Regions from separate parts of the Pararhizobium sp. LjRoot255 genome, predicted to be linked through region 4. Evidence: predicted binding sites of a transcription regulator. Region 4 holds the regulator's gene; each other region holds the start of a gene.

Region 1 (7,996 bases), 450 kb from region 4:
TGCGTACCCTCGGGCAATATCTCGTCGATCGTTGCCACCGCCTTCTTCACGCCCTCGGAAATATCGAGCGTGTTCGACTGCGCCTGCCGGATGATGCCGAGCCCGATGCCCTGACGCCCGTCAGACCTCAGCGACGACGTGCCTATATCGGGGCCGAGCGTCACCGTCGCGATGTCACCAAGCCGCACATTGTCGCCGAGGATCAGGTTCTCGAATTCCTCCGGTGTCTGCAGGCCCGCAGTGGCGCGCACCGAAATGTCCTGGTCGGCGCTGGTCAGCGATCCCGCCGGCACATCGAGCGAGGCAGTTGCCAGCGCGTCGCGCAGGTTGGCGACGGTCAGTCCGCGCGAGGCGAGCTTCGACTGGTTGACGTCGATGCGGAAGATCTTCTCCTGGTCGCCGTTGATCTGCACGTCGGCAACGCCCTCGACGGCGGCGAGCCGATCGGTGATCTCATTTTCGGCAAGCAGCGTCAGGTCTTCCATCGACAGCGTATCGGACGTCAGCGCCAGCCTGAGGATCGGCTGGCTGTCGGCGTCGGCCTTGACGATGCGCGGCTCGTCAGCATCCTCGGGCAGTTGGTTCGCCACCCGGCCGAGCGCGTCGCGGATATCATTGGAGGCCTGGCCGATATCGGTCGTATCGGAAAATTGCAGCGTGACGCGGCTTTGGGCATATTGCGAGGTCGAGGAAATATCCTTGATGCCCTGGACGCGCGAGACGGCGCCCTCGATCACCGAGGTCAGCTCGCGGTCCACCGTCTCCGGCGAAGCCCCGTCGAAGGTCGTGTTGACCGACACCACCGGCTGATCCACCTGGGGCAACTCGCGGATCTCGATGCCGTTCAAGGCCGCGAGACCTGCGACAATGATCAGCGTGTTGACCACCAGCGCGAAAATCGGGCGGCGAATGAACAATGCGGTAAAACCGGCCGTGCGCCCTGCTTCGTGATGGTCGCCTGCCCCGCTCATTTCGTGGCCTCCGCTTCGGAGACCTTCCGTTCCTGATCGCCCTGTTGCGGCTTCTGTTGCCGCGGCTTCTCGTCGCTCGCCACACGCACGGCGCCGCCGTCACGCAGGCGCTGCACGCCTTCCATCACCACGGCATCGCCCTTGGCAAGCTCCGCCTCGACCAGCACCTTGTCGGAATTGCGCTGGATGATCTTCACCGGAATCTTCTGCGACTTTTCCTGATCGACGCGCCAGACATAGGAGCCGTCGGCGCTCCACTGGATCGCCAGCGGATTGACCGTCGGATACTGGTCGCCGGGGAAACGGACCGAAACGGAGAAGGACATGCCGGCCCTGAGCGTATCGTTGGGATTATCGATCCGCGCCCTGACCCTCAGCGTCCGGCTTGCCTGGTCGATGCGGTTGTCGATGGCGTGAATGGCACCGGAAAACTCCGAGCCCGGCAGGGCGATGGCCGACGCAGTGACCGCCTGTCCGACGGAGATCTTCGTTGAGAACCGCTCGGGCGCCCAGAAATCGACGAGGACCTGCGAGCGGTCGTCAACGACGGCGACCGGCGTCGAGGTCGTGACGTAGTCTCCCGGATTGACGGTGATGATGCCGACGACGCCGCCCGACGGCGCGACGATGTCGCGGCGTTTGAGATCGAGTTCGGCCGTCTGCAGGGCGAGTTCGGCGGCCTGCATGGCGAATTCCGCCTCGCGCAATACGGCAACAGAGACGGCATTGCCGAGCCTGCGGTTACGCTCGACCTTTTCGCGGGCACTGTCGACGGCGACTTTGGCCTGGGCCGCCGCAATCTTCTGCTCGTCGCTGTCGAGCCGGGCGATCACCTGGCCCTTCTCGATCTGATCGCCGGATTTGGCGAGAATCTCGGTCAAATTGCCGGTCGCCTGCGGCGTGACGGCAACCGAGACGATGGCCTCGCCATTGCCGATCGCGTTCAGCCTGTCGTTGACGACGGCGCTATCCACCGGCTGCGTGACAACGAGCGGCGCACCGCCGCCTTGCCCGCGCCGGCCGGAATCTTGGCCTTGTCCCTGGCCGCCCACCCCATCCGCCGGCTTTGCGGCAAAAACCAGCAACTGCCCGGGCACGCCCGCCTTGGCAAGCATCGCGCCGGCGCCCGGCACGAAGCGGACCCAGATACCCAGGCCCACCGCAAGAATGATCAGACTGATCGACAGCTGCTTCCAAAGCCGCATCAAGGAACTCCATTGAAATCCACGGCTCCCGGCCACAGCGGCGCGCGGGGTCCATCAACAACGCCAACTATCCCCTTTTGCCGCAGCCCGGGCAATGCCAGAATACCATCATTACGCACTTGTAATGAAAGCCATTTTCGGTCCAGAGCGGCCGCTTTCAATCAAACGAAGCCCGGAGGCCCCATGAGCACCATCGCCAAAAATCAGAACCCGGAAGCCAATTCCCGCGTCAAGGCGGTGTTCGACGACATCCGCGCCACTCGCAGGTCGGATTTCATCAACAATATGTGGCACTACCTCGCCTTCGATCCCGGCCTGCTCGAAGATACCTGGGCCGAGGTCAAGGCGGTGATGGCAACGCCGTCGGCGCTCGATCCGCTGACCAAGGAAATGCTCTATGTCGCCGTCTCGGTCACCAATGGCTGCGGCTACTGCGCCCATTCCCATACGGCAGCTGCGAAGGCCAAGGGCATGACCGCCGAAATGCACGCCGATCTCCTGCGCGTCATTTCGCTCGCCGCCAAGACCAACCAGCTGGCAACCGCGCTGCAGGTTCCCGTCGATCCCGTCTTCGATGCCGATCATCGGCCCTGATCGCGGCACAAAAGCGGTTGCCGGCGCAAAGAAGCTGGACTTCACGGAATAAAAGAAGAACGGAATTCTGGCCTTTCGGCGCCGAATCACTACATTGAGCCGCATGAGCAATGGATTTGACGATATTCCCTTCTTCGATGAGGAGCCGGCGCCGCGTCCTGCGCGCGGGCACCAGCCGGCACCGCCCGCCCCTGCCGGTGGCATCGCCGCCCGCGCCATGGCAGCGCGTGACCAGCATCGGGCACCCGATTATCTCTCCGGCCTGAACCCGGAACAGCGCGACGCCGTCGAAACCCTCGACGGCCCTGTTCTGGTGCTCGCCGGCGCCGGCACCGGCAAGACCCGCGTGCTCACCACCCGCATCGCCCATATCCTGACGACCGGCCGCGCTTATCCGAGCCAGATCCTCGCCGTCACCTTCACCAACAAGGCGGCACGCGAAATGAAGGAGCGCATCGGAGTGCTGGTCGGCTCGGCCGTCGAGGGCATGCCCTGGATGGGCACCTTCCACTCGATAGGCGTCAAGCTGATGCGTCGCCATGCCGAACTTGTCGGGCTCAAGTCCTCGTTCACCATTCTCGACACCGACGACGTGGTGCGCCTCATCAAGCAGATCATTCAGGCCGAGGGCATCGACGACAAGCGTTGGCCGGCCAAGCAATTCGCCCAGATGATCGACGGCTGGAAGAACAAGGGCCTCGGCCCTGCCGACATCCCCGAAGGCGATGCCCGCTCCTTTGCCAACGGCAAGGGCCGCGAGCTCTACGCTGCCTACCAGGCCCGGCTGATGACGCTGAACGCCTGCGATTTCGGCGATCTGTTGCTCCACCCGATCCGCATGTTCCGCGCCCATCCGGACGTGCTGAAGGAATATCACGACAAGTTCCGCTATATTCTCGTCGACGAATACCAGGACACCAACACCGCGCAATATATGTGGCTGCGGCTGCTTGCCCAACGGCCGCGCGCACGCGGCCCAATCTCCCCCCCTGAGGGGGAGATGTCCGACAGGACAGAGGGGGGTAGGCGGCAGGCCTCTGCAGCAAGTGGCTCACCCCCCTCTGTCGGCTTCGCCGACATCTCCCCCTCAAGGGGGGAAATCAGAGGCGGCACCGTCAACATTTGCTGCGTCGGCGACGACGACCAGTCGATCTATGGCTGGCGCGGTGCCGAGGTCGACAACATCCTGCGCTTCGAGAAGGATTTTCCCGGCGCAAAGGTCATCAAGCTGGAGCGCAACTACCGCTCGACGGAGCACATCCTCGGCGCCGCCGCCCATCTGATCGCCCACAATGAAGGCCGCCTCGGCAAGACGCTGTTCACCGACCGCACCAATCCGGACGACGACAAGGTGCAGGTCCATGCCGCCTGGGACTCCGAAGAGGAAGCCCGCGCCGTCGGCGAGGAGATCGAGCAGCTCCAGCGCCAGAAGCACGATCTCAACGACATGGCGATCCTGGTGCGCGCCTCCTTCCAGATGCGCGAGTTCGAAGACCGCTTCGTCACGCTCGGCCTGAACTACCGCGTTATCGGCGGCCCGCGCTTCTACGAGCGGCTCGAAATCCGCGACGCGCTGGCCTATTTCCGCCTCGTCTGCCAGCCCGCCGACGACCTCGCCTTTGAACGCATCGTCAACACCCCGAAGCGCGGCCTTGGCGATACGACGGTGCGCAGCCTTCACGACTATGCCCGCAGCCGGAATATCCCGATGCTCGCAGCGGCTGCCGATCTCATCGAAACCGACGAGATGAAGGCCAAGCCGCGCAAATCGCTGTTCGACGTCGTCACCATGTTCAAGCGCTGGCAGGGCCTGCTTGAAACCACGCCGCATACGGAGCTTGCCGAAACCATCCTCGAAGAGTCCGGCTATACGGACATGTGGAAGAACGACAAGTCGGCCGAAGCCCCCGGGCGCCTGGAAAACCTGAAGGAACTTATCCGCTCGATGGAAGCGTTCGAGAGCATGCGCGGCTTCCTCGAACATATAGCGCTGGTGATGGATGCCGAGCAGAACGAAAACCTCGACGCCGTCTCGATCATGACACTGCATTCGGCCAAGGGCCTGGAATTCGAAACCGTCTTCCTGCCCGGCTGGGAGGAAGGGCTCTTCCCGCACCAGCGTGCGCTCGACGAGGGGGGCCGCTCGGGGCTGGAGGAAGAACGCCGCCTCGCCTATGTCGGCCTGACGCGGGCAAAACGCCGCTGTCACATCTGGTTCGTCTCCAACCGCCGCATCCACGGCCTGTGGCAATCGACGCTGCCCTCGCGCTTCCTCGACGAATTGCCCGTCACCCATGTCGACGTCGCCGAGACCGAACAGTCCTATGGCGGCTACAACCGCGGCGGCTACGGCCAGTCGCGCTTCGACAAGCAGGAACCCTTCGCCAACGCCTATTCCACCCCCGGCTGGAAACGCGCCCAGGCCAACAAGACCGACGCCACCCGCGACAACTGGGGCTCCCGCTCCGGCGTCTCGATCGAGCGCATCGGCTACGGTGAGAGCGGCCCCCGCGCCCGCACCATCGACGGCGAACTCGTGGCCAAGTCGAAGATCGACGAGCCCTCGAAATTCAACGTCGGCGACCGCGTGTTCCACATCAAGTTCGGCAATGGCAACATCGCCGGCATCGAGGGCAACAAGCTGACGATCGACTTCGACCGGGCCGGGCAGAAACGGGTGCTGGACGGGTTTGTGGAGCGGGTGTGACGCTCGGCTTGGATCCTCGGGTCATCCTCGGGTTTAACCCGAGGACGAGGGTGACGGAGGGGAGGAATTCGGCGGAGAAAACCGGATACCTCCGGCGGTAGGATGTTTGCTATTGGCGCGATCCACCCAAGGTAGTCATCCTCGGGCCTGACCCGAGGATCCACAGCCGCGCTCTCCAAAGCCCAAAGCCCAAGCCCACAAACTTCGGTCAAGCGCCAATGCCGACCCCCAGCCGCGAAAAAATCACCCGCAAAATCCCCGCCCCTCACACCCATGCCATAATCCGCTCGTCCCGCCCACGGATACACTGCCAGCCGTGGCAACGAGGCGGGGCCGGCGGCGGGTTCGGGGAAAGGACGGACGTCCCCGAGGCCGGGGCTCACAAGAAGGTTCCCCTCCGCAGGCCGATGCTGCTGCGGGCGTGCAATCGCACAGAGGGCCGACAAGGCCGTAGCGGAACGAGTTTGCGGGCAAAAACCGCCGAACGGGGCGCTGAGAGGTGTCACCTATTCTATTCATACGAGGCAGCTTTCAGCGCCCCGTCCGAACAGAAACCAAAAACACGGCGAGCGATCGCGCGTGAAGGATGGAACCGTGCCCTCCCGGTCGTCATCCTCGGGCTTGACCCGAGGATCCACACACAAACCCAACGCGCAGACGTGGGTTGGCTCCGGTTCTGGATCCTCGGTTCAAGCCCGAGGATGACGACACCAAAGAGGAGGCCGCAGCAACAAAGGCGCCCGACAAGAATCTGCTGCCCGCACCGGTGCGAGCGGGAAAAGTCCCTTCTGAAAGCCACCCGCTCACAGCCGCCAACGCCTGTTTTCCCCATCGGCGCCGGCTGTGCTAGGCTCGATGCCAGAGGGGCGGATGGCGTAGTCATGACACGTGCACAGCAAGTTGGCGTCATCGTCGGTCTGATGATCGTGGCGATCCTGACGATGTTGCGCGCCAGTGACCCTCAACTCATGCGGCAGGCCCGTGCAGTCGCGTTCGACGAGTATCAGCGCATCGCGCCGCGGGCATTCCAGGATCTGCCGGTCCGCGTGGTCGACATAGACGAAGCGTCGCTGAAAGAATTCGGCCAATGGCCATGGCCGAGGGACCGCATGGCCAAACTGGTGAACAGGCTTTCGGAGATGGGAGCGGCGGCGATCGCATTCGACATTCTCTTCTCCGAACCCGATCGCCTTTCGCCACGCACGGTCATGCGCGATGTCGCCGGGGTCGATCCCTCGCTCGTTGAACGGCTCCCGGACAATGACGAAATTTTCGCCCGTTCGATCGCTGAAAAGCCGGTCGTGCTCGGCTTTGCACTCTCCAACGAGGGCAACGACCGGCCTCAGGTAAAGGCCGGCTTTGCCTTCACCGGCGAACCGCCCTTCCACGCGCCGCCCCGCATCACCAGCGCGACACCCCTGCGCCCGCAACTCGAGGCCAATGCCGCCGGCATCGGCCATATCAGCCTCAACCCCGGCGATCCGTCGGCGGTGGTGCGCACCGTGCCTCTGCTCTTGAGCGACGGGCAACAACTCTATCCCAACCTTGCGCTCGAAGCGCTGCGCGTCGCGCAGGGCGCGTCCACCTACGTGCTCGCCGATGCGCCGGATGCGCCGGACACCATTACCCTGATCAAGATCGGAGATTTCGTCGTCCCGGTGACGGCAGCCGGTGAACTCTGGCTCTATGTCACTCCCGACAGGGCGGACAGGTATATTTCGGCGCGACAGATACTGGCTGCCGAAGGGGTTTCGCCCGCAACAGCCGCGGCAATGGAAGGCAGCATCGTCTTCATCGGCACCTCGGCCGCGGGCCTCCAGGACATTCGCACGACGGCGCTCGGTCAGAACGTGCCCGGCGTCTCGCTCCAGGCCCAGACCGTCGAGCAGATCCTGTCCGGGCGGTTCCTCTCGCGGCCCGACTGGGCCGACGGCCTTGAAATCCTGTCCATCGCGGTTGCGGGCACCCTGCTCGTCATCCTCACCACATTCGTCAGCCCCGCCGTAGCGCTGGCCTGCGGGCTGCTGATCACGGCGCTCGCTCTCGCCGCCTCGTGGCTTGCCTTCCTCTACGGCGGCCTCCTGCTTGATCCCCTGGCGCCGATCATCAGCGGATCGATGACGCATTTCGCGGCAACCGCGTTCCGTTTCCTGGTGATCGACCGGGAACGCCGGGAGGTCCGCGCCGCCTTTGGCCACTACCTCTCCCCCTCGCTGCTCTATCGCATCGAGCACACCCAGGGCGCCCTGCGTCTCGGCGGCGACGACCGGGAATTGACGGTGATGTTCGTCGACATCCGCAACTTCACCGAGATCAGCGAGCGGTTGGCGCCCACCGCGGTCGTCGGATTCCTGAACACCCTTCTTGATGCGCTGAGCCGCCATGTCATCGAGAACGAGGGCACCCTCGACAAGTTCATCGGGGATTCGATCATGGCCTTCTGGAATGCGCCCGTCGATGTCGGGGACCATGCGGTCAAGGCGGTCCGTGCCGCATTGGCCATGCGCGAGACGCTTGCC
Region 2 (7,996 bases), 3.0 Mb from region 4:
CGGCCAGAGGCCGGACGGCTATCATCTGCTGGAAAGCCTCGTGACATTCGCCGATGCGGGAGACCGCATCGGCTTCTCCCATTCGACGGACGACCGCTTCACCGTCTCGGGCCGATTTTCCACCGACCTGCCGCTGACCCGCGAAGGCACAACCGGCAATCTGGTGCTTAAGGCGCGTGACCTGCTGCGGGCCCATCTGACAGAAAGACGCATCGAGGCCGGGCCGGTTCATCTTCATCTCGAAAAAAACCTGCCGGTCGCCTCCGGTATCGGTGGCGGCTCGGCGGATGCCGCAGCGGCGCTTCTCGGATTGCTGGAACTGTGGGGCGCCTCTGCGGATCGCGGCAGCTTGCAGGACATGGCGCTGAAACTGGGCGCGGACGTGCCGATGTGCCTGGAGGGCCGGCCGGTCATCGCAAGCGGCATCGGTGAAAAACTTGAGCCGATACCGCTGCCATGCTTTCCCATGCTTCTCGTCAACCCGCTCGTTGCCCTATCGACACCGGTGATTTTCCGGATGCTGACGAACAAGGCCAATGCGGCGCTTGATATCCCCCGTGGCGCCGTCGCTGCGAGCGGCTGGATCGACGCTTTGAAAGGCATGCGCAACGACCTTGAGCCGCCTGCCCGGCTGCTGGAGCCGGCGGTCACCGCAGTGTCAGATGCCCTTCTTGGCGCCGGGGCCGCATTCGTCCGCATGTCCGGCTCCGGCGCCACCTGCTTCGGGCTGTTTGCGACCGCTGCCGCAAGAGACGCCGCTGCCGCCGTTCTTTCAACGCAGAACCCGAACTGGTACGTTCTTTCATGCAACAGCGTCAGTGGAGTGGATCATGGCCGGCATTGACGAGACGAGACCCTTTGTTCCCCTCGGCATCGCCGTGCTGACGGTTTCCGATACCCGCACGCTCGCCGACGACCGTTCCGGCGATACGCTCGCGGCCAGCATCATCGATGCCGGTCACCGGCTGGAAGCGCGCGCCATCATACGCGACGACAAGGCGCGGATTGCCGCTCAGGTCGAAGCATGGACACTGGACGACACGATCGATGTCGTGATCACCACGGGTGGCACGGGCTTTACCGGCCGCGACGTCACGCCGGAGGCGCTGGAGCCGCTGTTCGAGAAGCGCATGGATGGCTTTTCCGCCGTCTTCCACCGCATCTCCTACGAGAAGATCGGCACGTCGACGATCCAGTCTCGCGCAACCGGCGGCGTCGCCAATGCCACCTTCATCTTCGTGCTGCCGGGATCGCCCGGCGCCTGTCGCGACGCCTGGGACGGCATTCTGAAACAGCAGCTCGACTACCGGCACATGCCCTGCAATTTCGTCGAGATCATGCCGAGGCTCGGCGAGCATCTGAAGCGCAGCTAACGCCTCTCCCTTCGCCCCCTGCTCTGCCTGTTCCATCCGGAACAGCGCCTGCGCGCGCGCCGGCATAAAACTTTCCTCATCGGCTCACGGCAGGGGGAAACCGCACATGGCACCGAGACGCAACGACCGTTCCACTCCTGCCGCGCCCAAGCTTTAGAACCGGAATACTGCGGGAAGTATACGACGGCGCGGCTTCGGCCGCTCGGCAAGACCTTTTCAGCCATTCATTTTCATCAAGTCCGGGCAGGTCTGAAAGGGCCTGCTCTTTTTTGCCACGCATGTTCGCCGGCAAAACGGTCGAAGGTGATCCCTCCACCGACGGCAGGTCGCTCAGCGTGGTCGAGCGACAAAGGATGGGGAACACGGCTCATCCGTATCTGCATGCTCAACGGCGCCGGCCCGCGGGCCGATGTGCGAGCGCGCTTCGCGCTAGCGATCGTCCGCGCCGGGACGATTGCCAATCGCGACCCAGGCAGGCACGAGTTCGCTGCCGAGGCGGCGCACCGCCCGGCCGGTCGCGAAATCGCTGAGCCGCATGCCGGATTTTGCGATCGCCGTCGCCTGCTGCCGCGACAAGAGGAAACCAAGTTCGAGCGGCGCCAGGCGGGTCACGACGCGTTTCAGGAACGGCCGGCGATGCAGCCGCGAGGGTGAAAAACGCGCCGGTGTCTTGCTAAGGGACATATATTCCGCCAAGTCATCGATCCAGCGGCCTGCCGGTCTTGCGCCCGCCTCCAGCAGCAACAACCAATCGCCTCGCGCGGAGCGAACGATGTCCTTCATATCCCAGCTCGTGCAGAAACGCGCGCCGGCGGCATCGGCGACACGGCTCGAACCGTCCCGGGACCCGTGATCGAGGATGATCACGTCGCTCACCAGGCCCTCAACGGCACCTGCGACCAGCGCCGACAGCGTCTGCGCCAGTTCGGCTTCGTTGTTGCGGGTTTCCATGATGATCGTCAGCATCGCCGTCCATACCGCATCGCACCGGCAATTTCCATAAACCCTTCGTTTTCCGGCGATTAACTTTTCATTCATGATGAATCCGCGCGCGAACGAAGATGGAATTGGCTGTCCGCCCCAGCCCCGCCCCGCGCTCACGACGCCGTTTCCACAATTTTGTTCTTGTCTTGTTCTCTTTTTTGGGCTAGGAAAATAATCAGAGGATAATGGATCGTCCGCAAGGGCCGTCCCCGGAGAACCCCATGAACGAGCTGTCTCAGATCAGGCAGGGCGCCCTTGCGCCCGGCAACACGGCAGATATGGCCGAGGCAATGATCGCCGGTTCCGGACTACGGATCGAGATCGATCGCAGGCGCGGACGGGGTGCGGCCCTCAATACATCGGGACGCTTCGAACCGACGTCGCGGGCGTTGGAGGACGACGGCTGGGACTCGCTTGGAGATCTGCCCGCTCTCCAGACCGAGGTTCAGGTCGAAAAACCGCGCACGATCATCAGCCGCAACGATTCGCCCGACCTTCCCTTCGATCGCTCGGTCAATCCGTACCGCGGATGCGAGCATGGCTGCATCTATTGTTTCGCGCGACCGACCCACGCGTATATGGGCCTGTCGCCGGGGCTTGATTTCGAAACCAAGCTCTATGCCAAGCCGGATGCGGCAAAGCTGCTTGAGCGCGAACTGGCAAAGCCGGGCTACAAGGTGCGTCCGATCGCGATCGGCACCAACACCGATCCCTACCAGCCGATCGAGAAGGAATGGCGGATCATGCGCCAGGTCCTCGAGGTGCTGAAGGCCTGTGATCATCCGGTCATGATCGTCACCAAATCGGCGATGGTCATGCGCGACATCGATCTTCTCGCGCCGATGGCTGAGAAGGGTCTGGCAAAGGTCGGCCTGTCGGTGACGACGCTCGACCGCAAGCTCGCCCGCCTGATGGAACCGCGCGCCTCGACGCCGTCGAAGCGACTGGAAGCGATCAAGGCGCTGGCGGAGGCCGGCATTCCCTCAACGGTGATGATGGCGCCCGTCATTCCGGGCCTCAACGACCACGAGATCGAGCGGGTGCTGGATTCCGGCAAGGCCGCCGGCGCCACGCATGCAAGCTACGTGCTCCTGCGCCTGCCGCTCGAAGTGAGCCCATTGTTTCGCGACTGGCTGCTGCGCCACTATCCGGACCGCTACCGCCACGTCATGTCGCTGGTGCGCTCGATGCGCGGCGGCAAAGATTATGACGCCGAGTTCGGCAAGCGCATGAAGGGTGCCGGACCCTATGCCTGGCAAATCGGCCGGCGCTTTGAACTGGCGGCCAAGCGGCTGGAACTCAACGTGGCAAAGCGCCCGCTGAACTGTGACCTGTTCGTTCCGCCGCTTGGCACCGGCGTTCAACTGTCGCTGCTCTGATGACGCCTTGATGTTTTCGTCCGGGCATCTCCCCGGATATCGAATACCGATCCTGTTTCTTGCCCCGAGGCTCGATCGGTCCATCCTCCGGCAGCCCGCCTCGTTGCCGGAGGACTTGCAGGGAATCGGGCTTGTGTGCGAGTTTCGCCGCATGTCACGAAGCACACCGCCCGATTCCCCCTTTCTTTTCGAAACCATCGAAGGCCCTGACTTCAGCTTCGAGGCCGGCGCGCGGCGAGATGGTCTCTGGCCGGTGGCCGGAACGGACGAGGCCGGGCGCGGCCCGCTTGCAGGCCCGGTGGTTGCGGCTGCCGTGATCCTCGATCCGGACAACATTCCGGAGGGGCTGAACGACAGCAAACAGCTCTCGGTGTCCCGGCGCGAGGAACTGTTCGACATCATCCTTTCCTCGGCCGTCGTGTCGATCGCCTCCTCGGCCGCCGGCCGGATCGACGAAACGGATATCCGCAAGGCCAGCCTCGATGCCATGCGCCGGGCGGTTCTCGCGCTGTCGACGCGCCCGGCCCTGGTGCTCGCCGATGGCCGTGACGTGCCGCCGGGGCTTCCCTGCCGGGGCAAGGCCGTCGTCAAGGGCGACGCGCGGTCGCTGTCGATCGCCGCTGCCTCGATCGTTGCCAAGGTGACGCGCGACCGGATGATGATCAGGGCCGGCCTCGTATTCCCCGCCTATGGCTTTGCCATGCATGTCGGCTATGCCACCGCCCGCCACCGCCAGGCCATCGATCACCACGGCCCCTGCCCTCTCCATCGCATGAGCTTCCGTCCGTTGCGGCAGAATGGAGAAGAGGCGCCAGACGACGAATTTGCCGTCTGACCGCAAACTTTTACCGGGCGGGACAACAACGTCGCCGGCGCATCGCGGATTTTAGACACCACTCATAAATACCTGCGGAAAACCCCGATATTTTCTCTGCAACACGTTTACGCTGTAACAAACCGGCGGTCTGCTGCGTTATAGACTCCGTGCTTCTGGCTCTCGCGAATCACTCGAAAGGATCGGGATCTTGATCTTTGGCCTGATGATGTTGGCAATCACCGCTGCGACGGATGCGTCGGCAGCCCCGTCGCCGACCGCGGAGGCCCTCCAAGCCGACCTGCAGACAGCTTACGCCTGCAAGGAAATCGATGGCCGCAAGGTCTGGAAGGGTGGGCTGGCCTATTACATCCAGTCTTACGTCTACGACGGTCAATCGACTGATGACGCAACCGACATTGCCACGGACGCAGTCCTGCCGGCTGACAATGCGCCGGAAACGATGCGGGAGTTCGAGGAAGCCTGCCTCACGCTTGCCCCTGTCACGATCAAAGGCGACTGAAACGATCGCCACCCTCGTCCGCGCGCCGATAGTCCTCCTCACCCAACAAAAAAGGCCGGCGCGAGCCGACCTTCTTCCATTCCTTGTAAAGCAACCGCTCAGTTGAGGCGGGTTTTCACGTCGCTGACAGCCTTGGCGAACAGGGTCGCCTGCGTTGTGGCATCCGACTTCGCGGTGATGACGCTTTCAGCGGCGGCAATGGCGATATCGACAGCGATCGCTCGGACCGAGTTGATGGCGTCGGTTTCGGCCTGCTTGATCTTCTGTTCCGACAGAGCCGTGCGGCGGGCAACGAACTCCTCGGTCTTCTGCTTGGCTTCGGCGGTCAGCATTTCAGCTTCGCGTTCGGCGGCGGCAACGATGTGGGCGGCTTCCGCTTCGGCTTCCTTGCGCTTGCTCTGGTATTCGGCCAGCAGCGACTGGGCTTCGGCGCGCAGGCGCTTGGCTTCGTCGAGTTCATGAGTGATGCGGGCGGCGCGGTCGTCGAGCGACTTTGCCAGCATGCCCGGAACCTTGAGATAGACGATCAGCGCGAGGAAAAGCACGAGGCCGACGAAGGCCCAGAATGTGGCCAGTGAGGTCATATCCATGGTGTTCTCCTTACTTCGCCGATGCCTTGACCGCGGATGCGATCTCGGCCTTCGATACCTTGCCGCCGATCAGCAGCTCGACGACGGCGCTTGCCGTTTCCTCGGCGATCGAGCCGACGTCGGCCAGCGCCTTCGCCTTGATATCGGCGATGCGGGCTTCAGCGGCGAAAATCTTGTCGTTCAGGCTGGTTTCGACCGCGGTGCGGTCGGCCGCAGCCTTTGTCTTGGCGGCTTCGCGGGCGGTCGCGGCAATTGCGTTGCCCTTGGCCCTGGCTGTTGTCAGTTCCTGCTCGTAAGCGGCAACTGCAGCGTCTGCCTCGGCCTTCGAGCGAGCGGCGTCATCGAGATCGCGGGCGATCGTGTCGTGGCGCTTTTCGAGAATGCTGCCGATGCGCGGCATGACGACCCTCGACATCAGAAGGTAGAAAAGACCGAAGCTGATCGCCAGCCACAGGAGCTGCGAAGCGAATGTCGAAGAATCGAAGGGCGGGAACACTCCCGAGCCATGTTCGCCTTCATGGGCTACACCAGTCTCGGTGTGGACCTCGCCGGCGGCGGCGTCGTGGGTCTCTGCGCCTTCGGTGGTGGTTGACTGGGCGTAGGCCGCGGTCACAAACATGCTCACCTCCAGGTGCATTCAGAAAAGATGCGGGCCGCGGCTTAAACCGCGACCCTGCCTTCAAGCCGATCTTAGACGGCGAAAAGGAGCAGCAGTGCTACGAGCAGCGAGAAGATGCCCAGAGCTTCCGTAACGGCGAAGCCGAATACGAGGCGGCCGAACTGGCTGTCAGCAGCCGACGGGTTGCGCAGAGCGCCGGACAGGTAGCTGCCGAAGATGTTGCCGAGGCCGAGAGCCGTGCCGGCCATGCCGAGGCAAGCGAGACCTGCACCGATGAACTTTGCTGCTTCCGCTTCCATGATTTTCTCCTTCGAAATGGTTGTTGCGGCTGACGTTGGCGGCTTCACCGGTCAAGACCGGAAAAGCCCACGACTTTATTCCTTAGTGGCCACCCGGATGCACTGCGTCGTTGAGGTACATGCACGTCAGCACCGCAAAGACATAGGCCTGGAGGAAGGCGACGAGGAATTCGAGACCCGTGAGGGCCACGGTCATGATGAGCGGCAGAACCGCCCCTCCGATACCCAGTGCGCCGAGGGTTCCGAGCGAGGCGACGAAGCCTGCGAACACTTTCAGCGTGATGTGACCGGCCAGCATGTTCGCAAAGAGACGAACGGAAAGGCTGATCGGGCGGGACAGGAAGGAGATGATTTCGATGGAAATCACGAGCGGCAAAAGAATGCCGGGTACGCCAGCGGGCACGAACACGTTGAGGAAGCCAAGGCCGTGCTTATAGAAACCGTAAACCAGAACCGTGCCAATGACGAAGATCGCAAGCGCAAAGGTCACGATGATCTGGCTGGTAATGGTGAAGAAATAGGGAACCATGCCGAGCATGTTTGCCGTCAGGATGAACATGAACAGCGAGAACACCATCGGGAAGAATTTCATGCCGTGGGAGCCGGCGCCTTCGCGCAGCATGGAGGCGATGAATTCATAGGAAAGCTCGGAGACGGACTGCAAGCGGCCGGGAACCAGGCTGCGCGTCGACGTCGTGAAATAGAGGAAGCCAGCGGCAACGGCGAGGGTTGCGACCATGAAGAGCGACGAGTTGGTGAAGGAGAAATCAATACCGCCAATTTCGATCGGAACGATCTTGTTGACCACAAACTGGTGTACCGGATCTACCTTATCGCCTGCCACAGCCGCTCTCTCTCGTTCTGGACCGCCGGTCTGGCGGACATTTCTGCCTTGCGACGGCCGCTTTAAGCGCCATCACCGTTATTTTCGCCGCCCTTGCCCCGCCGATCCGCGGGATGGGGCGCTGCCACCATGCCCGCCGAACGCAGCACGTTCAGCACACCGGCACAAAAACCAAGGAGGAGGAGTACGATCATCCCCCACGGCCCTGTACCCGCAAAATGATCCAAAAGATAGCCCAGAAGTGCACCGACGATGATGGCCGCCACAAATTCGCTCGAAAGCTTCACTGCGACCTGATAGCCCCTGCGGTTCTCCGCCGCCCGCGCCTCGTCCGCAGCATACTTCGGATCTTCCTTGCGCTTTTCCGACAGTTCCGAACCGAGGCGTTTCAGCCGTTCTTCCAGACCTTCTTTCCGGTCGTCCGTCATGTGGCACCCTCCTTTTTGTTTCCGCTCGCGGCGATAAACCGTGAGCTTGGTCACACAAAGGCCGGATTTGAAGCCACGTTTCGGCCCGTTTGAAGTCGGCCGCAACATAGTTTTAGGTGCCCCTATAGTCAAGGCACCAAAGG
Region 3 (7,996 bases), 2.4 Mb from region 4:
ATCCGCGCAGAGAAACCGCAGTTGCAGGCAAAAACCACCGAGACGGGGCACGTCGCGTGTCACTTTTATCTACTCAACCAGGCACACGATGTGTCCCGGCCGAGTTCATGCCTCCCCAAACGAGCGGGAGGCACCACGCCACGGGCGCAACGCGCCGCGTGAAGGCTTCATCGTATCTAAATGCAAGCCCTCACAGAAATCTGTAGGTTTCCGCAGAGCCGATTTGATATAGACAGGCCTCTCAACGACGCCCACGATCAACAGGAAATGACTCATGGCAAGAATCGTCAATGTCGCGATCCAGATGGATCACGTTTCGGGCATCAATATCGCGGGCGACAGCACCTTCGCCATGAGCCTCGAAGCGCAGGCGCGCGGCTACAAGCTGTTCCACTATACGCCGAACCAGTTGTCGCTGCGCGACGGGAAGGTCTTCGCCACCGTGCAGCCGATGATGCTGCGCGATGTCAAGGGCGATCACTACACGCTGGGCGAAGCCGAACGCATCGACCTCTCGAGCATGGATGTGGTGCTCTTGCGCCAGGACCCGCCCTTCGACATGGCCTATATCACATCGACGCATCTGCTCGAGCGCGTCCATCCGAAGACACTCGTCGTCAATGACCCGGCCTGGGTGCGCAACTCGCCGGAGAAGATCTTCGTCACCGAATTTCCCGACCTGATGCCGAAGACGCTGATCACCCGCGATCCGGCCGAGATCGCCAGCTTCCGCGCCGAGATGGGCGACATCATCCTGAAGCCACTCTACGGCAATGGCGGCGCCGGCGTGTTTCATTCGACCCGCGACGACCGCAACCTGTCGTCCCTGTTGGAAATGTTCGGCCAGATGTTCCGCGAACCGTTCATCGCCCAGGAATACCTTCCGGCCGTGCGCAAGGGCGACAAGCGCATCATCCTCGTCGACGGCGAACCGGCAGGCGCGATCAACCGTGTTCCGGCCGAAAACGACGCGCGTTCCAACATGCATGCCGGCGGCAAGCCCGAGCCGAGCGAACTGACCAAGCGGGAAAAGGAAATCTGCGCCCGCATCGGGCCCGCGCTGCGCGAGCGTGGTTTCCTGCTCGTCGGCATAGATGTCATCGGCGACGTCATGACCGAGATCAACGTCACCTCGCCCACCGGCATCCGCGAAGTGAAGAAGTTCGGCGGCGCCGATATCGCCGCGCTTCTTTGGGACGCGATCGAACGCAAGCGCGCCTGAGAGAATAGAACCAACCGAGGCGTTCGCATGTCTCGGTTGCGCGCCCGCCTCATCCCACGGATGTTCACGGTTGTTCCGCTTCGTTCGCGAAATGCAACCTGCCTCAACCTGGCCGATTATCGCCATTGAACATGTTCGATAATTGTTCTTGTTTTATTCCGCTATTCGTGCAAGATTTCACGACACAACCGGTAGAGGTTGTGGTGGCAGGGGTTGCGCCTGCCTCGCGGCAGAAGGGGCAATCATGGTCGCGCGTGTCAGTACGGTTGCATTCCAGGGCATAGAAGGCCTGCCTGTCGACGTCCAGGTGATGGTGGCGCCAGGCAAGGTCGGTATGCAGATTGTCGGACTTCCCGACAAGGCAGTGGCCGAAAGCCGGGAGCGCGTCCAAGCGGCACTGCATGCCTCTGGACTGTCGCTGCCCGCCAAGAAAGTCACCGTCAACCTCGCGCCGGCCGACCTGCCAAAGGAAGGCAGCCATTTCGATCTTCCCATCGCGCTTGGCCTGATGGCCGCGCTTGGCGCCATTCCCGCGGATGCGCTTGGCGGTTACGTCGTTATCGGTGAACTCAATCTCGACGGGACGATCGCTGCCGTCGCCGGCGCGCTGCCCGCCGCGATTGGCGCCAATGGCCTCGGCAAGGGGCTGATCTGCCCGTCCGACAGCGGCGCAGAGGCGGCCTGGGCGGGTGCCGAGATCGATATTCTCGCTCCGCGCAGCCTGATCGCGCTCGCCAACCATTTTCGTGGAACCCAGGTTCTCTCCCGCCCGGAGCCGGCGGTGCGCGCAAGTGCTGCCAACATGCCGGATCTCGCCGATATCAAGGGCCAGGAAAGCGCCAAGCGGGCGCTGGAGGTGGCAGCGGCTGGAAACCACAATCTCCTGATGGTCGGGCCGCCGGGTTCCGGCAAATCGATGCTTGCCGCCCGCCTGCCCTCCATCTTGCCGCCACTCTCGCCCGCCGAACTGCTGGAAGTTTCGATGATCCATTCGATCGCCGGGCAACTTCCGGGCGGCAAGCTGTCGGACCGGCGACCCTTCCGGACGCCGCATCATTCGGCGACGATGGCCGCGATGATCGGTGGTGGCATGCGCGCCAAGCCGGGCGAGGCCTCGCTGGCGCACAACGGCGTGCTGTTCCTCGACGAGTTTCCGGAGTTTACCCCGCAGGTTCTCGATGCGCTGCGCCAGCCACTCGAAACGGCCGAATGCATCATCGCTCGCGCCAATCACCGCGTCACCTATCCGGCCGCGATCCAGCTGGTCGCCGCGATGAACCCCTGCCGCTGCGGCATGGCGGGCGAACCGGGGCATACATGCGCCCGCGGGCCCCGTTGCGTCGCCGACTATCAGGGGCGCATTTCCGGTCCGCTGATGGACCGGATCGATATCCGCATCGATGTCCCCTCCGTCTCCGCCGCCGACCTCATCCGCCCGGCACCGGCGGAGCCGAGCGCCGTCGTCGCAAGACGCGTCGCCCGCGCCCGCGAGATCCAGGCGGATCGCTTCATCGCCTTCGGCATGCCGAAAATCCTCTCGAACGCGCGCTGCTCGACATCCATGATCGAGAAGATGGCCGAGCCGGATGCCGGCGGCCTGCAACTGCTGCGCGACGCTGCCGACAAGATGAAATTTTCGGCGCGCGGCTACCACCGCGTCCTGAAAGTCGCCCGCACGCTCGCCGACCTCGACGAAAAGCTGACGGTCGGGCGCATCCACCTGGCCGAGGCGATCTCCTACCGAATTGCCGGGGAACGGTTGACGGCCGCGGCATGAGCAACGTCTGGAAAACCACCCTCAGGCGGGCATGAGGGTGGCTTGGCTTTCAACGCGGAAGATTGTGGACGATCAGCCGACGAGGTGTTCGAACAGGACCGTCGACAGGTAGCGCTCGGCGAAGGACGGGATGATGACGACGATGTTCTTGCCTTCATTTTCCGGGCGCTGGCCGATCTTGATCGCAGCTGCCAGTGCAGCACCGGAGGAGATGCCGACCGGCACGCCTTCGAGCTTTGCGACCTGCCGTGCCGTTTCCACGGCCTTGGCGCTGTTGACGGTGACGACCTCGTCGTAGATTTTCGTATCGAGGATGGCAGGTGCGAAGCCGGCGCCGATCCCCTGGATCTTGTGCGGGCCGGGAGCGCCACCGGAAAGGACGGGCGATTCCTCCGGCTCGACGGCGATAACCTGGATCGACGGTTTGCGGGCCTTGAGCACCTGGCCAGCGCCGGTGATCGTACCGCCGGTGCCGATGCCGGAAACGAGGATGTCGACGCTGCCGTCGGTGTCGTTCCAGATTTCCTCGGCCGTCGTCTTGCGGTGGATTTCCGGGTTCGCCGGATTTTCGAACTGCTGCGGGATGATCGCATCCGGCAAGGTCGCTGCCAGTTCCTCCGCCTTGGCGATCGCGCCCTTCATGCCCTTCGGGCCTTCCGTCAGCACCAGTTCGGCACCGAGCAGCGCCAGCATCTTGCGGCGTTCGACCGACATGGTTTCCGGCATGGTGAGGATCAGTTTGTATCCCTTGGCCGCGGCGGCAAAGGCGAGCGCGATACCGGTATTGCCCGACGTCGGCTCGACCAGCGTTGTCTTGCCGGGCGTGATCTTGCCCTGTGCTTCCAGCGATTCAATCATCGCGACGCCGATACGATCCTTGACCGAGGCGATCGGGTTGAAGAACTCCAGCTTCGCCAGAAGATTGGCCTTCACCCCGTTTTCCTTCGCCAGCTTGTCGAGGCGAACGATCGGCGTATCGCCGATGGTCTCGGTGATCGAGGAATAGATGCGGCCGCGGCCGGGCTTGCGCTGATCTGACATGGTGTTCTCCCTTTTTCCAAGTTGTGAGGGACAATAGGATCAAACCAGCCCGCTTGCCAGAGTGCTATTGTCCAACCACTTGATCCTGATTGGAAAAATCTGTTGTGGAACCACCGGTTGCCGAATGATTATTTCAGGCGGCACGTGTGGCGATATAGGCGGCGGTGGAGCCGAGAATACCGGCGGCGATCCGGTTCAGCGACTTCAGCGCACGGGGTTGTTTTAGAAGCAGCCGGGCGCGAGAGGCCAGCAGGATATAGGGGATCAGAACCGCCATCAGGACGATGAAGGTCGAGCCGACGAGAATGGCATATTCATCGAGGCCGATCGCGCGCAAATCGATCAGCGTCGGCACCAGTGCAACGTAAAACAGCATGGTCTTCGGGTTGCCTAGCGTCACCAGCAATCCGGACAGGAAGGACAGGCCCATGTTCGCGCTTCTCTTCGCCTGGATCTCCTGCGGCAGCAGCCCGGCGGTCCAGAGTTTATAGGCGATATAGACAAGATAGAGCGCCCCGAGGACCTTGATGACCATGAAGGCAGTCGTGAAGGTCTGCGCGACGAAGGCGAGACCGAGAATGACCGCCGTCAGGTAGATCAGGTCGCCGAGAACAAGCCCGAGCCCCATGAAGAAGGTCTCGCGGAAACCGGAGCCGAGCGCGCGCGCGACGATCGCCGTCATGCCTGGACCAGGGATCGCGGCGGCAATAAAAAGCGCGCCGCAATAGGCGAGAAGAGTGGCAAGGCTCATCATCAACTCCGAAGATTTGCGAGCGCGCTGTTTAGCTGTTTTTCTCGCTTCAGGCAAATAGGCTGCATTGATCGAAGCCGCCGTTCCGGCTAAGGCATTGCCGAAGCACGACGAAAATTTCGCCTTGCGCCGCCCGGAAACTGGAGGCCGTTCATGCCTGGAACCGCAAGCCTTGCCGCCTTTGCCCTCATCGCGCTGGGCATGGTCCTGACGCCCGGGCCGAACATGATCTATCTGATATCCCGCGCCCTCTGTCAGGGACCGGCCGCAGGATTGGTCTCGCTCGCCGGTGTCGGTCTTGGTTTCCTGGTCTATATGCTCTCGGCCGCGTTCGGCATCACCGCGCTGCTTTTGGCCGTGCCCTATGCCTATGATGCCCTGCGGTTTGCCGGCGCGCTCTATCTCTTCTATCTCGCCTGGCAGGCCCTGCGTCCCGGCGGGCGCTCGGCCTTCGAGGTGCGCGACCTGCCGGCCGACAGTCCGCGGCGTCTTTTCCTGATGGGCTTTGCGACCAGCCTCCTGAACCCCAAGATAGCCGTTCTCTACCTGTCTCTGTTGCCGCAGTTCATCGATCCCGCCCTGGGCGGGGTGTTTTCACAATCCGTCGTGCTTGGCACGATCCAGATCCTCACCAGCCTTTCCGTCAATGCACTGATCGTGTTGACGGCTGGCTCCATCGCCACGTTCTTCGCCGGCCGTCCGGCATGGCTTTCCATGCAGCGCTGGCTGATGGGCGGCGTACTCGGCGCGCTTGCATTTCGCATGGCGATGGAAAGCCGCCGCTGAGACGGTTTTCCTTTTCCCAACCAAGGCTTGAGCATACCATGACAACAGCGCTTCTTATCATCGACGTCCAGAACGCCATTCTCGAAGGCGAAGGCACTCCCGAACGTCAGCCGGTTATTGACGCAGCACTGAACGAGACCGTCGGCCGCCTGCAGTCGATCCAGGCGCGCGCCCGCGCCGCCCATATCCCCGTCATTCTCGTGCAGCATGACGGCGGCCCGGGAGACCCGCTTGCGCGCTCGTCCAAGGGCTGGGCCTTGCGTCATGAGATTGCGCCGGTTCTCGGCGAGACGGTCGTTCACAAGACGAGTTGCGACAGTTTCTTCCAGACCGACCTGCAGGAACACCTGGCAAAACGATCCATTACCCATCTGGTCATCGGCGGCTGTCAGACGCAGTTCTGCGTCGATACGACCGCGCGACGCGCGGTATCGCTCGGCTACGATGTGACGCTGCTGTCCGATGGACATTCGACCGGCGACATGGGCGAACTGACCTTCTCGCAGATCATCGCCCACCACAACGCCCTGCTCCGCGGCTTCAATGCCGGCGGTCATGCGATCGAATTGCGCCGGTCGGACGAGATCACCTTCTGACGATCAGCCAAGCAGCCGCTATTCGAAGACCGGCCGCATGAAGCTGCGCTCGTAGCTCAGGATGCAGCGGGTCTTCTCGGCAAGGGCAAAGGCCGCCTGGCATTCGGCGTCCTTTGCCATGCGTTCGCGATAATCCTCGTAGGCTGCAAGGCTCGGAAAGCTGAAGAGGGCGAGTGCAATGTTGTTCGCCCCTTCATGCGGCATGAAATAGCCGTGATGCGTGCCGCCCAGCCGGTTGACCAGCGGGATCCAGAGTTTTGCGTACTCCTCGAACTCGGCGAGCTTGTACGGGTCGATCGTGTAACGCAGGGTGCAGGTGATCACGCATTTCTCCTTTGGACGGCTTCACCTGCTTGATGCCTCGCAAGCCGAGGTAATGTCCAGCCGAATGTCATGCCGGCGGCCGCGATCAGAATTGCCGCGGAGCCGAGGAGCTGCGCGGGCTGCAGCTGATGGCCGAAGGCGAGGCGGTCCACCACAAGAGCTGCGACCGGATAGATGAACGACAGCGCGCCGGTGAGATGCGTCGGCAGCTTCTGGATGGCGCCGTAGAGCAACACATACATCAGCCCGGTGTGAATGGCGCCCATGGCGACCAGCAGCGCCCACTGATAGGCCTCTGTGGGCAAGCCGGAGGCGCCGGCGAAAGGCGCGAGCATCAAGAGGCCGGTGATAACCTGGATCAGCGCGATCAGATGCGGCGGCGTTCCCTTCAGCCGCTTGGCGACGAGCGCAGCCAGCGCGTAGAAGAACGCAGCGCCCAGAGCCATTGCGATCCCCATCAGATAATCACCGCCGGTGAAGTCGCCCGCGGGTTTTGCCTCGACGATCGCGATCATGCCGGCAAAGGCGATGCCGAGCCAGAAGAGCTTCGTCATCGTGATCTTTTCCTTGAAAAACAACCCGCCAATGGCCAGCAGCATGAAGGGCTGGGTATTGTAGACCATCGTCGCAATCGAGATCGAGGCGCGGGAATAGGCGGCGAACAGAAGAAGCCAGTTGACGACGATCGCCACCCCGCCGAGGACAGCGAGCGCAAACACCCGCCAGGTGAGAATGCCGGCGCGGAAATGGCCGAGGGAGGCGCAGATGGCGATGAGCGTCAACGCACCGAACAGGCAGCGCCACAGCACCACGTCGATCACCGGCTGACCGGACGCCAGAACGAACCATCCGATCGTGCCCGAGATCAGCATGGCAGCGGTCATTTCGATGCTGCCGGTCTTGATATCCTTTTCCATCACACCGCTCCTTTGAACATGTCGCAAGCATAATCAGAGGAAAGGCGTCGATATATGGATTATGGAAGGAATATGTGCGAGAATACCTAATCATGAAAGGCAAACATCGAATTTCGCCTACGGAGGACTCCATGCTTGATGATCTCGACCGCCGCCTTCTCGACATTCTGTCGGCCAATGGGCGCATCTCTTTGAAGGAGCTGGCGCAGGAAGCAGGCCTCTCCTCGCCCAGCACGGCGGACCGGCTGCGGCGGCTGGAGGATCGCGGTGTGATCACGGGCTTCACCGTCGGCGTCAATCCGGCGGCACTCGGTTATGCCCTGCAGGCTGTCGTGCGCGTGCGCCCGATGCCAGGCATGCTGCATATCGTCGAGAAGCTGATCCAGGAAACGCCGCAATTCGTCGAATGCGACAAGGTGACGGGCGACGACTGCTTCATCGCCAAGCTCTTGGTGCGGGACATGGAGCAACTCGACGCCATCCTCGACCGCGTTGCCGAACGCGCCCAGACAAATACCTCGATCGTCAAGTCGACGCCAGTGAAACGCCGGCTGCCGCCGCTCCATAGCGAGAAATGAGCGT
Region 4 (7,996 bases):
AATTGTCTGACCCGGAGACATAGGTAACGGCCTGTCCCGGCAAAACTCATGATTGGGGTGATTCTCGCGCTGATGTCCTCGGTTCCGGCCATGGCAGCGGCGGACGTGTACAGCCCGGCATACATCAAAGGCGATGAGCAGCTCTTGTGCTCCTCAATGCCCTGATGGCCGACACGGCATGTGTCATCGGCATGTGCCTGCTGTGACCCCTTGTCTGACGGCTCCTGAGCACCGAATCTGAGCGACATTCAAATGACCTTAGGGATGCGTGGGAATACGTCTTTAGTGTGCATGAATGTTAGAATATTTGAATATACATTATCGGACGTAGGGCGCGCCTATCTTTGCATGGGAGGATCTGCGTCGTGGGATCAACTGACAACGCAAATTGGGAATTTGACAATAACGAACAGCTCAAAATCCAAACGCTCGTGGAATGGGGCGTTACGTCTATGCCGCTGCACGGCGCCGTCGTTCTGCGGCTCGGCTATGCGCTTTCGCAGCATGAGTGGGATGTGTATCAGTCAACAGATCGTCCGCCGCATCAGATTCAAGCAGCAATGTCTGCAGCGGACGCGAAGGAACTCGGCACCCAATTAATCTTGTACGCAGAATTGCTGGACGTTCCTGCGTCAGGCTTTCCCAATGGGGGGTAAGTTCATGAAAATGCTGACGGGCACGACACCCAGTCAGCGCGCGAACGCCGGTGCTATTATTTGCCGCTCGGTTTGATCCTGCGTGAGATACATGCATCCCTTCATGCGGCATGACAGGGTGGGATGCCTGGAGCATCTGGCTGCCCCAACGACAACCGCCAGACACGTCTTCCGCCGCAACCACGAAATCTCGATATGAACCAGCGATTCCCTCTTTTTCATCACCGTCATCCTGCTGTTCCGCGGGAACTAACCCGCGCGAGTGGTCCGGCAGCGCGAAGTTTGAGAGCTGGAGCGGGACTTTCTGACCGGAGTCACGCGATAACGATTCACTCGATCGTCAAATCGTGCTAGGTTCCATCTGGAGGCAGACCACATCGGTTGTTGCGAGCCGTTTCTGTTTGCCTGCCGGATCGTCCAGTACCGTCTGGGACCTGGATTTGACGCATCCGCGGTGAAGGAGAGCACCATGCATTACAGTGTGCAGTTTTTCACCTGGACGCCCAAAGAGGGCGTCCATCAAGTCGGCTCGACGGTCGAGATCGATGCGGTCAATCCAAAACTCGCGGCCGTGTCGCTTTTGGGCCTCCGGCTGGATGAGACCGGCACGGCCAGGAAACTGGCAGTCCGCGTCTGGAATGCGCCGGATGACAGCCAGGTCGATTGCGAATGCTTCTACTATCATTGATCGCCGGCCGCATTCCGCAATGCTAAATTCTCCTGCGTTTCGTCGCCATTGATTCGGATTTTCAACCGGAGTGCATCGTCATCGCCAGCGCGTTGCCGCCGCGGTGGATTTGGAACGTTTTTACCGGTTTCGCGAAACGTCGGAATTGCTCTTTCAACGCGGCGGGACACGCGTTGTCGGCCGCCGGTCGGCGTAAACATCACGCCGATATCCGTTCATGGCGGCGTGATGGAACACGGTTGCCAACATGGTTGAAGCGGCGACCCTATCCAATTGCGAATATTGTGGAAAATTTTGGAGGCCTCGCCCGGAATTGAACCGGGGTACAAGGATTTGCAGTCCTCTGCGTCACCACTCCGCCACGAGGCCTCGTAACGATCATCTCTTAATCGTGTGACGGGCGTTTAGACCGATTTCCGATCCAGTGCAAGACGCCTTGGCCGAATTCCAGTTTTTTCTCATGGGAGAAACCTGTCTCCCACCGTTGCCGGTCCGCGTCGCGAGGAAAATACCGCAGATCGCTGATGCCAAACCGCAGGCGATTATTGTCAGGGCCCCGCTGACGTCAATTTTCAAAGAAAATCAGCCGCCTGCATCCCCCGGCGCGCGGATACAGGTTTGCCGCTCAATGGTAACGTCGGATCAGGCCCACGAGCTTGCCTTGGATCTTGACCCGGTCGGGACCAAAAATCCGGGTTTCGTAGGCGGGGTTGGCAGCCTCGAGCGCGATCGATGCGCCCTTGCGGCGAAACCGCTTCAGCGTTGCCTCCTCGTCGTCCACCAGGGCGACGACGATCTCTCCAGGGCTAGCGCTGTTGGTATTGCGTATGATGACGGTGTCGCCGTCGAGAATGCCGGCCTCGATCATCGAATCGCCGCGGACTTCCAGTGCATAATGTTCGCCGGTCCCAACCATCTCGAGCGGTACAGAAATATCGTGCGTATTGTTCTGGATCGCCGAGATCGGCACACCGGCTGCGATTCGCCCCATGACGGGGATGGAGACGGAGCTGTTCTCATTGCTGGCCGCGACCGGTTTGGCGGCGACTGGCGCCGGCGGAGCGCCGCGGCTGCCCTGGATGACGCTCGGCGAAAAGCCGCGCTTGGGCTGCAGGCTCATGGAATAGGCCTCCGGCAGCCTGATAACTTCAAGCGCGCGTGCCCGGTTCGGCAGACGCCGGATGAAGCCCCGCTCCTCGAGCGCCGTGATCAGCCGATGAATGCCGGATTTCGACGCGAGGTCCAGCGCATCCTTCATCTCATCGAAGGACGGCGGCACGCCCGATTCCTTCATTCTTTCGTGAATGAACAGAAGCAGTTCCTGTTGCTTGCGGGTCAGCATGAAAGATCACTCCGGAATCGAGAAACAAATCAAGAACGAACACTATATGTTCCATATGTGTTCCGCAAGTCCCATAATTCGTTGAACCTTTTCAAGGTGCGAGTTTTTGGGCTTGCGGCGCCGAAAACCGGCATTCAGCGCTCTCACCGCCGATGTCCGCCTTTGCTGCAACGGAACATTTGCCCCGTCAGGCCGTTTTCCGCTCATGTTGAAACCTGTGGCGGCGGCACGGCCTGCGGCCAGGAGGCAGGGATGGTCGTCCATGGACGTGGTAACAAGGTTTCGCCCGAAGACACGAACCGGAGGGTGAAGATCAGCGGTGCCGAAGCCCGGCAAGGACGGCTTGGCCGCCCTGTGCTGATGGTTCTCATCGCGAGCCTGGTGCTTGCCCTCATTGCCTGGGCGGGGGCAGAGATATTCGGCGAAAGCACCGACAATGATGCGGCGACACAGATTCAGGAAACCACGCCGGCGGCCAAGGACACCGATCAGGGCACCGTCGACAATACTCCGGCGACCGGGGAACAGATGCAGCCGGCGCCGGTTGACAAGAATCCGACCCCGCAAACCGGTTCCGGTGGCTAGGGCCATTGGCGCCTCATCGAATGAAGGCCTCCGACGACGCCCGGCCCTTGCAGCCGGGCCCTTGCAGATTGGCGCCGATTTTACGGCGTCTGCCGCTTGCGCGCCCACCAGACGGAAAGTTTGCGGCGCTGCCGCCGGACGAAGGCGAGGTCATGCGACAGCACGATCAGGCCCAGCGGCACCATCCAAAAGCCCAGAACCGGCAGGAAGCCGAGGATACCGCCAAAGAGCAGCGCGGCGCCAAGGGTGATACGCAAGGTCCGCGACTGAGGCAGGGGCAGACGCCACGCCCCGACAATGAGTTCATGTCTGCTCGCATCGATACCGAATTTTTTCGTTTTCTGCGCTTCTGTCATAAACTTAACTGCCTTACTCTCGATGCCGTGCACCATAGAGCGGATTTGCCTGCGGCTCTTCCAGTGCGCTGCCTTCCCAGATGGGGAGTTCTCCACAGTCAGACAAGATTGTGCACTTTTTTTGAAAAACTGCTTGGCAAATCGGAAAAGCATTTGTATTAGCAGCCTCACTTCTGCAGCGCGCAGATGATCCCTGGTAGCTCAGCGGTAGAGCATTCGACTGTTAATCGACAGGTCGCCGGTTCGAATCCGGCCCGGGGAGCCAGTTTCAAAGGGCTGCACTTATGGTGCGGCCCTTTTTCTTTGCATTTTTTTCAGTGCGGTGAGACCGGCCCGCCTGCTCCCCGGTCGCCTGACCTTACTCACAACTGCGTTGTCGCCTATACTCTGCGGTACAGTTCGGCGCATTGCAGCGGCCTGTCGCCGCGTTCGAGGATGCGTGCGCTGCGGCCAACTTGGTGCGCGGCCCTCACTCCACGGGTTCACCATGACGGCCGAAAAAGTGTCACTGACAAGGGAGAAGGAAACCCTCCTCATCACGCTTTACGCGAAGGCCGGGGAAAGCCGCCTGCCGGATTCCCTTCTGCGGGATCGTTTCGCCGCCGAGGCCGTCAGCCGGATCGACTATGATTTTTCGCGGCTGATGATCGATCGCGACCTGATGATCGGCGTGGCGATGCGCGCCCATATTCTCGACGGCTGGACGCGTGACTTCATCGGACGCCATCGCGAAGCAACCGTACTGCATCTCGGCTGCGGGCTGGACAGTCGCATATTCCGCGTCGATCCGGCGTCGAACATCCGCTGGTTCGACCTGGACTATCCCGAGGTTATCGCGCTGCGCCGCAAGCTCTATCCGCGGCGCGACGGTTATAGCCTGATCGGCTCGTCCGTGACGGACCCGAATTGGGTCGCAGACGTGCCGGTCGACCGTCCGACGATCATCGTCGCCGAGGGGCTTTTTCCCTACTTGCCGGCGGACGAGGTCACGAAGCTGCTGCGGCGGCTGACGGCGCATCTCCAATGCGGCGAGCTGGTCTTTGATGGCTATAGCCGGCTCGGCCTGGCACTCATCAGCTGGCAGCCTTCGGTTCGTGTGACCGGAGCCAGGCTGCGTTGGGCGATAAACGATCCGCGTGAACTCGAAACTGAGGTTCCGCGGCTGAAACTGCTGACTGAAGTGCCGGCCTATGATCCGGAAGCTTACGATCCGAGACAGATCGCCAGGCTATCCTGGGCGGCGCGTCTGGCGATTTACGCCTTCGCGGCAGCTCCGGTCCTCGGGAGAATCGGCTGGCTCCTGCGCTTTCGGTTTTGAGCTCCCACTGGGCTTGACGCGCCCGGCAACCTTGCGATCAGCTGGGGCGACAATCCGTCAATTCCGTTGTACAGAAGAACGTCCACCCCCCTGCCGCACCCGGAGCCGACAATGCCATCGACCGAACTGCTGATCGCCTTTCTCGCCACCACCGCGGTCTTCGCCTATATCCCGGGGCCTGCCATGCTTTATGCCGCGGCCCAGACGATCGCGCGCGGCCGGTGGTCGGGGCTGATGGCCGCATTGGGCATTCATCTCGGCGGCTATGTCCATGTTTTTGCGGCGGCCGCAGGCTTGTCGATCCTGTTTCACGCCGTGCCGGTGCTTTATATCGCCGTGAAATTTGCCGGGGCAGCCTATCTTGTCTGGCTTGGCATCTCGCTGTTCGGCGCCGGCAAGAATGGGGATGTCGCCCTGCCCGGCATCGAGCCGAAATCCGCCCGGCGCGCCTTTTTCGAAAGCGTCACCGTCGAGGTTCTCAATCCCAAGACCGCGATCTTCTTCGTAGCCTTCCTGCCGCAATTCGCTGATGTTTCCGGCGCCTTCCCCGTCTGGCTGCAGCTTGCCATTCTGGGGACGATCGTCAATCTGATGTTTTCGTCCGCCGATATCGTCTGTGTGCTTCTGGCCGGCGCCGTGATCGACCGGCTGCGCCGCTCGAGCCAGGCGCAACGCCTCATGCAGCGTGCCGGCGGCGCGATGCTGATCGGGTTGGGTGCTCATCTTGCCTTTCAGAAGAGCTGATCGGTTGAATTGGGTCAGATTTGTGGCCCATTGGCGGATGGTTTCCGCTACGCGGATGCCCCATGAAAATTTGCGCCCGCATCTGACGATTAAAGCGCGCGACCCGGGCGTGTCAGGAGGAAGGCCGCGGTGACGGGCCGGATTTTCTCGTGAAATCAACGTTGGCGGCCCGGCAGAATGAGGTTATTTTGTGCCGAGAGCAATGATTTGCGAGGATCTGTCGTATGAGCACAGCAGAGACCTGTTATTGCGAGCCGAAGGATGGCGAGCGCCTTTCCGTTGAAAATCTGTCCCGTATCATCAAGGATCTGCCCGCCAAGGTGCAAATGGTGCTGCGCGGCCTCGTTCACATGCAGGCCGGCTGCCTGAAACTGACATTGCCGGATAGCCGCAAGGTGGTCGTCAAGGGCAAGGTGCACGGCCCAGTTGCCTCCGTCACCCTCCACAACTGGAAAATGCCGCAACGGGCCCTGACCGGCGGCACCATAGCCGTTGCCGAAAGCTACGTGGATGGCGATTGGGACAGCCCGGATGTCGGCGCCTTCCTCGAACTCTTCCTCGTCAACGCCGAGGTTGGCCGCAATTTCTCCAATGGCGCCCGCGGCGTGCTGCGTCTGGCCGAAAAACTCCGCCACTGGATGAATGCCAACACGAAGATGGGCTCGAAGCGGAACATCTCCGCCCATTACGACCTCGGCAACGCCTTCTACAAGGAGTGGCTGGACCCGACCATGACCTATTCCTCGGCGCTCTATTCGACCGGGGCGAATGATCTGCAGTCGGCGCAGCGTGCCAAATACCGGGCTCTCGCCGACGCTGCAGGAATCCAGGCCGGTCATCATGTCCTTGAGATCGGCTGCGGCTGGGGCGGTTTCGCCGAATATGCAGCCGGCGAGATCGGCTGCAAGGTAACCGGTCTCACAATCAGCCGCGAACAACTCGCTTTTGCCAACCAGCGCATGACGAAGGCGGGGCTGTCCGACAAGGTCGAGATCAAGTTCCAGGACTATCGCGACGAGACTGGACGTTATGACCGGATCGTCTCCATCGAGATGTTCGAGGCCGTCGGCGAGAAATATTGGCCCGCCTATTTCTCGCAGTTGCAGCGTTGCCTGAAACAAGGGGGCAAGGCCGGCCTGCAGATCATCACCATCAAACCCGAAGCTTATCGGGAATATCGCGCCAACCCGGATTTCATCCAGAAATATGTCTTTCCAGGCGGCATGCTGCCGACGCGCGAACACTTGATCGATCTCGGCCGCAGTGTCGGATTGAAGATGAGCGGCGATTTTGGCTTCGGCCTCGATTACGCGCGCACGCTGGCCGAATGGCGCCAGCGCTTCTGGAACATCTGGGACAAGGTCGAGCCGCTTGGCTTCGATACCCGCTTCAAGCGCCTCTGGGAATTCTATCTGTTCTATTGCGAGGCCGGTTTCCGGGCCAGAAACATCGACGTTAGACAGATCGTGTATGAATGAGGGTGTCGCCCTGAGCACGCAGTCCGGGACCGGCCGCCCGAATGTTTCAACCACCCGCCCCGCAATAAAGTCATCGCCACAGCTTTACCGACGCTGTCGGCGAGCTTATGCAAGCCCCAACGTCTTCAATCGAACATTCCAAGGGGATGATGTGCGCCTTGCATGGGTTTTTCTGGCGCTCGCCATTACCACTGAAGTTATCGGCCTGACGGTGATGAAGGCAGCCTCCTCCGGCGGCGGCACCTGGGGCTATGCGGTGATGTATATCTCCATCGCCCTCTCCTATGTCTTCCTCGCCAAGGCGGTGAAGAAAATCGCGGTTGGCGTCGCCTACGCGATCTGGGAAGGCTCCGGCATTGCGCTGATCACGCTGGTTTCGGTTTTCGTCTTCGATCACGTGCTGAGCAATCAGGAGATGATCGGCCTGATGATGGCGGTCGGTGGCATCATTCTCGTCAACGCCGGCGAAGTTCACGAGGAAGAGGGATTGGAAGTGGCCGATGACCGCGTCTAACGTTTATTTCCTGTTTGCGGTTCTGGCGGGGGTGCTGGATGTTGCTGCCAATCTGGCTTCCACCAAGTCGAACGGGTTTGCCCGCCGCGGCTGGGGCGCCCTGTCGATCCTGCTCGTGCTCGCAGCCTTTGCTCTGTTGGTGGAAGCGGTCAAAGGCATGGAACTGGCAATCGCCTACGCCATCCTCGGCGCAACCGGGATTTTCGGCACGGCCATTTCCGGCCGCATCCTCTTCCGCCAGAAACTGAAGCCGATCGGCTGGGTCGGACTGGTCCTCGTCTTCGGCGCGGTTGTCGTGCTTCACACGGCCTGAGG

The links. Region 4 encodes LexA, which represses DNA repair genes until DNA is damaged. Its sites were predicted from a motif close to TGTTCNNNNTGTGTTCNG; they were not measured.
Region 1: the regulator LexA is predicted to act here: its motif matches at 2,815-2,832, upstream of ACSQ2W_RS15110 (ATP-dependent helicase).
Region 2: the regulator LexA is predicted to act here: its motif matches at 2,494-2,511, upstream of ACSQ2W_RS03200 (PA0069 family radical SAM protein).
Region 3: the regulator LexA is predicted to act here: its motif matches at 1,355-1,372, upstream of ACSQ2W_RS06020 (YifB family Mg chelatase-like AAA ATPase).

Annotation. Positions count from the first base shown of each region.
Region 1 covers NZ_CAXUPQ020000001.1:3,143,587-3,151,582, reverse strand. Annotated here, with positions in the region: gene ACSQ2W_RS15125 (efflux RND transporter permease subunit) at 1-971, opposite strand, end outside; gene ACSQ2W_RS15120 (efflux RND transporter periplasmic adaptor subunit) at 968-2,176, opposite strand; gene ACSQ2W_RS15115 (carboxymuconolactone decarboxylase family protein) at 2,360-2,770, shown strand; gene ACSQ2W_RS15110 (ATP-dependent helicase) at 2,874-5,477, shown strand; gene ACSQ2W_RS15105 (CHASE2 domain-containing protein) at 6,359-7,996, shown strand, end outside.
Region 2 covers NZ_CAXUPQ020000001.1:621,189-629,184, forward strand. Annotated here, with positions in the region: gene ACSQ2W_RS03185 (4-(cytidine 5'-diphospho)-2-C-methyl-D-erythritol kinase) at 1-844, shown strand, start outside; gene moaB (molybdenum cofactor biosynthesis protein B) at 831-1,373, shown strand; gene ACSQ2W_RS03195 (glycosyl transferase) at 1,803-2,339, opposite strand; gene ACSQ2W_RS03200 (PA0069 family radical SAM protein) at 2,579-3,736, shown strand; gene ACSQ2W_RS03205 (ribonuclease HII) at 3,888-4,571, shown strand; gene ACSQ2W_RS03210 (hypothetical protein) at 4,762-5,073, shown strand; gene ACSQ2W_RS03215 (F0F1 ATP synthase subunit B) at 5,172-5,663, opposite strand; gene ACSQ2W_RS03220 (F0F1 ATP synthase subunit B) at 5,674-6,282, opposite strand; gene ACSQ2W_RS03225 (F0F1 ATP synthase subunit C) at 6,354-6,581, opposite strand; gene ACSQ2W_RS03230 (F0F1 ATP synthase subunit A) at 6,664-7,425, opposite strand; gene ACSQ2W_RS03235 (AtpZ/AtpI family protein) at 7,488-7,853, opposite strand.
Region 3 covers NZ_CAXUPQ020000001.1:1,208,428-1,216,423, forward strand. Annotated here, with positions in the region: gene gshB (glutathione synthase) at 275-1,222, shown strand; gene ACSQ2W_RS06020 (YifB family Mg chelatase-like AAA ATPase) at 1,467-2,999, shown strand; gene cysK (cysteine synthase A) at 3,072-4,040, opposite strand; gene ACSQ2W_RS06030 (LysE family translocator) at 4,174-4,791, opposite strand; gene ACSQ2W_RS06035 (LysE family translocator) at 4,945-5,577, shown strand; gene ACSQ2W_RS06040 (cysteine hydrolase family protein) at 5,616-6,173, shown strand; gene ACSQ2W_RS06045 (NIPSNAP family protein) at 6,192-6,497, opposite strand; gene ACSQ2W_RS06050 (DMT family transporter) at 6,494-7,414, opposite strand; gene ACSQ2W_RS06055 (Lrp/AsnC family transcriptional regulator) at 7,546-7,992, shown strand.
Region 4 covers NZ_CAXUPQ020000001.1:3,590,521-3,598,516, reverse strand. Annotated here, with positions in the region: gene ACSQ2W_RS17270 (hypothetical protein) at 366-656, shown strand; gene ACSQ2W_RS17265 (hypothetical protein) at 1,126-1,344, shown strand; gene ACSQ2W_RS17260 (hypothetical protein) at 1,338-1,544, opposite strand; tRNA gene ACSQ2W_RS17255 (tRNA-Cys) at 1,640-1,713, opposite strand; gene lexA (transcriptional repressor LexA) at 1,970-2,686, opposite strand; gene ACSQ2W_RS17245 (hypothetical protein) at 2,939-3,271, shown strand; gene ACSQ2W_RS17240 (hypothetical protein) at 3,352-3,627, opposite strand; tRNA gene ACSQ2W_RS17235 (tRNA-Asn) at 3,818-3,892, shown strand; gene ACSQ2W_RS17230 (class I SAM-dependent methyltransferase) at 4,115-4,945, shown strand; gene ACSQ2W_RS17225 (LysE family translocator) at 5,057-5,689, shown strand; gene ACSQ2W_RS17220 (class I SAM-dependent methyltransferase) at 5,914-7,167, shown strand; gene ACSQ2W_RS17215 (SMR family transporter) at 7,319-7,681, shown strand; gene ACSQ2W_RS17210 (SMR family transporter) at 7,668-7,994, shown strand; gene ACSQ2W_RS17205 (SDR family NAD(P)-dependent oxidoreductase) at 7,982-7,996, opposite strand, start outside.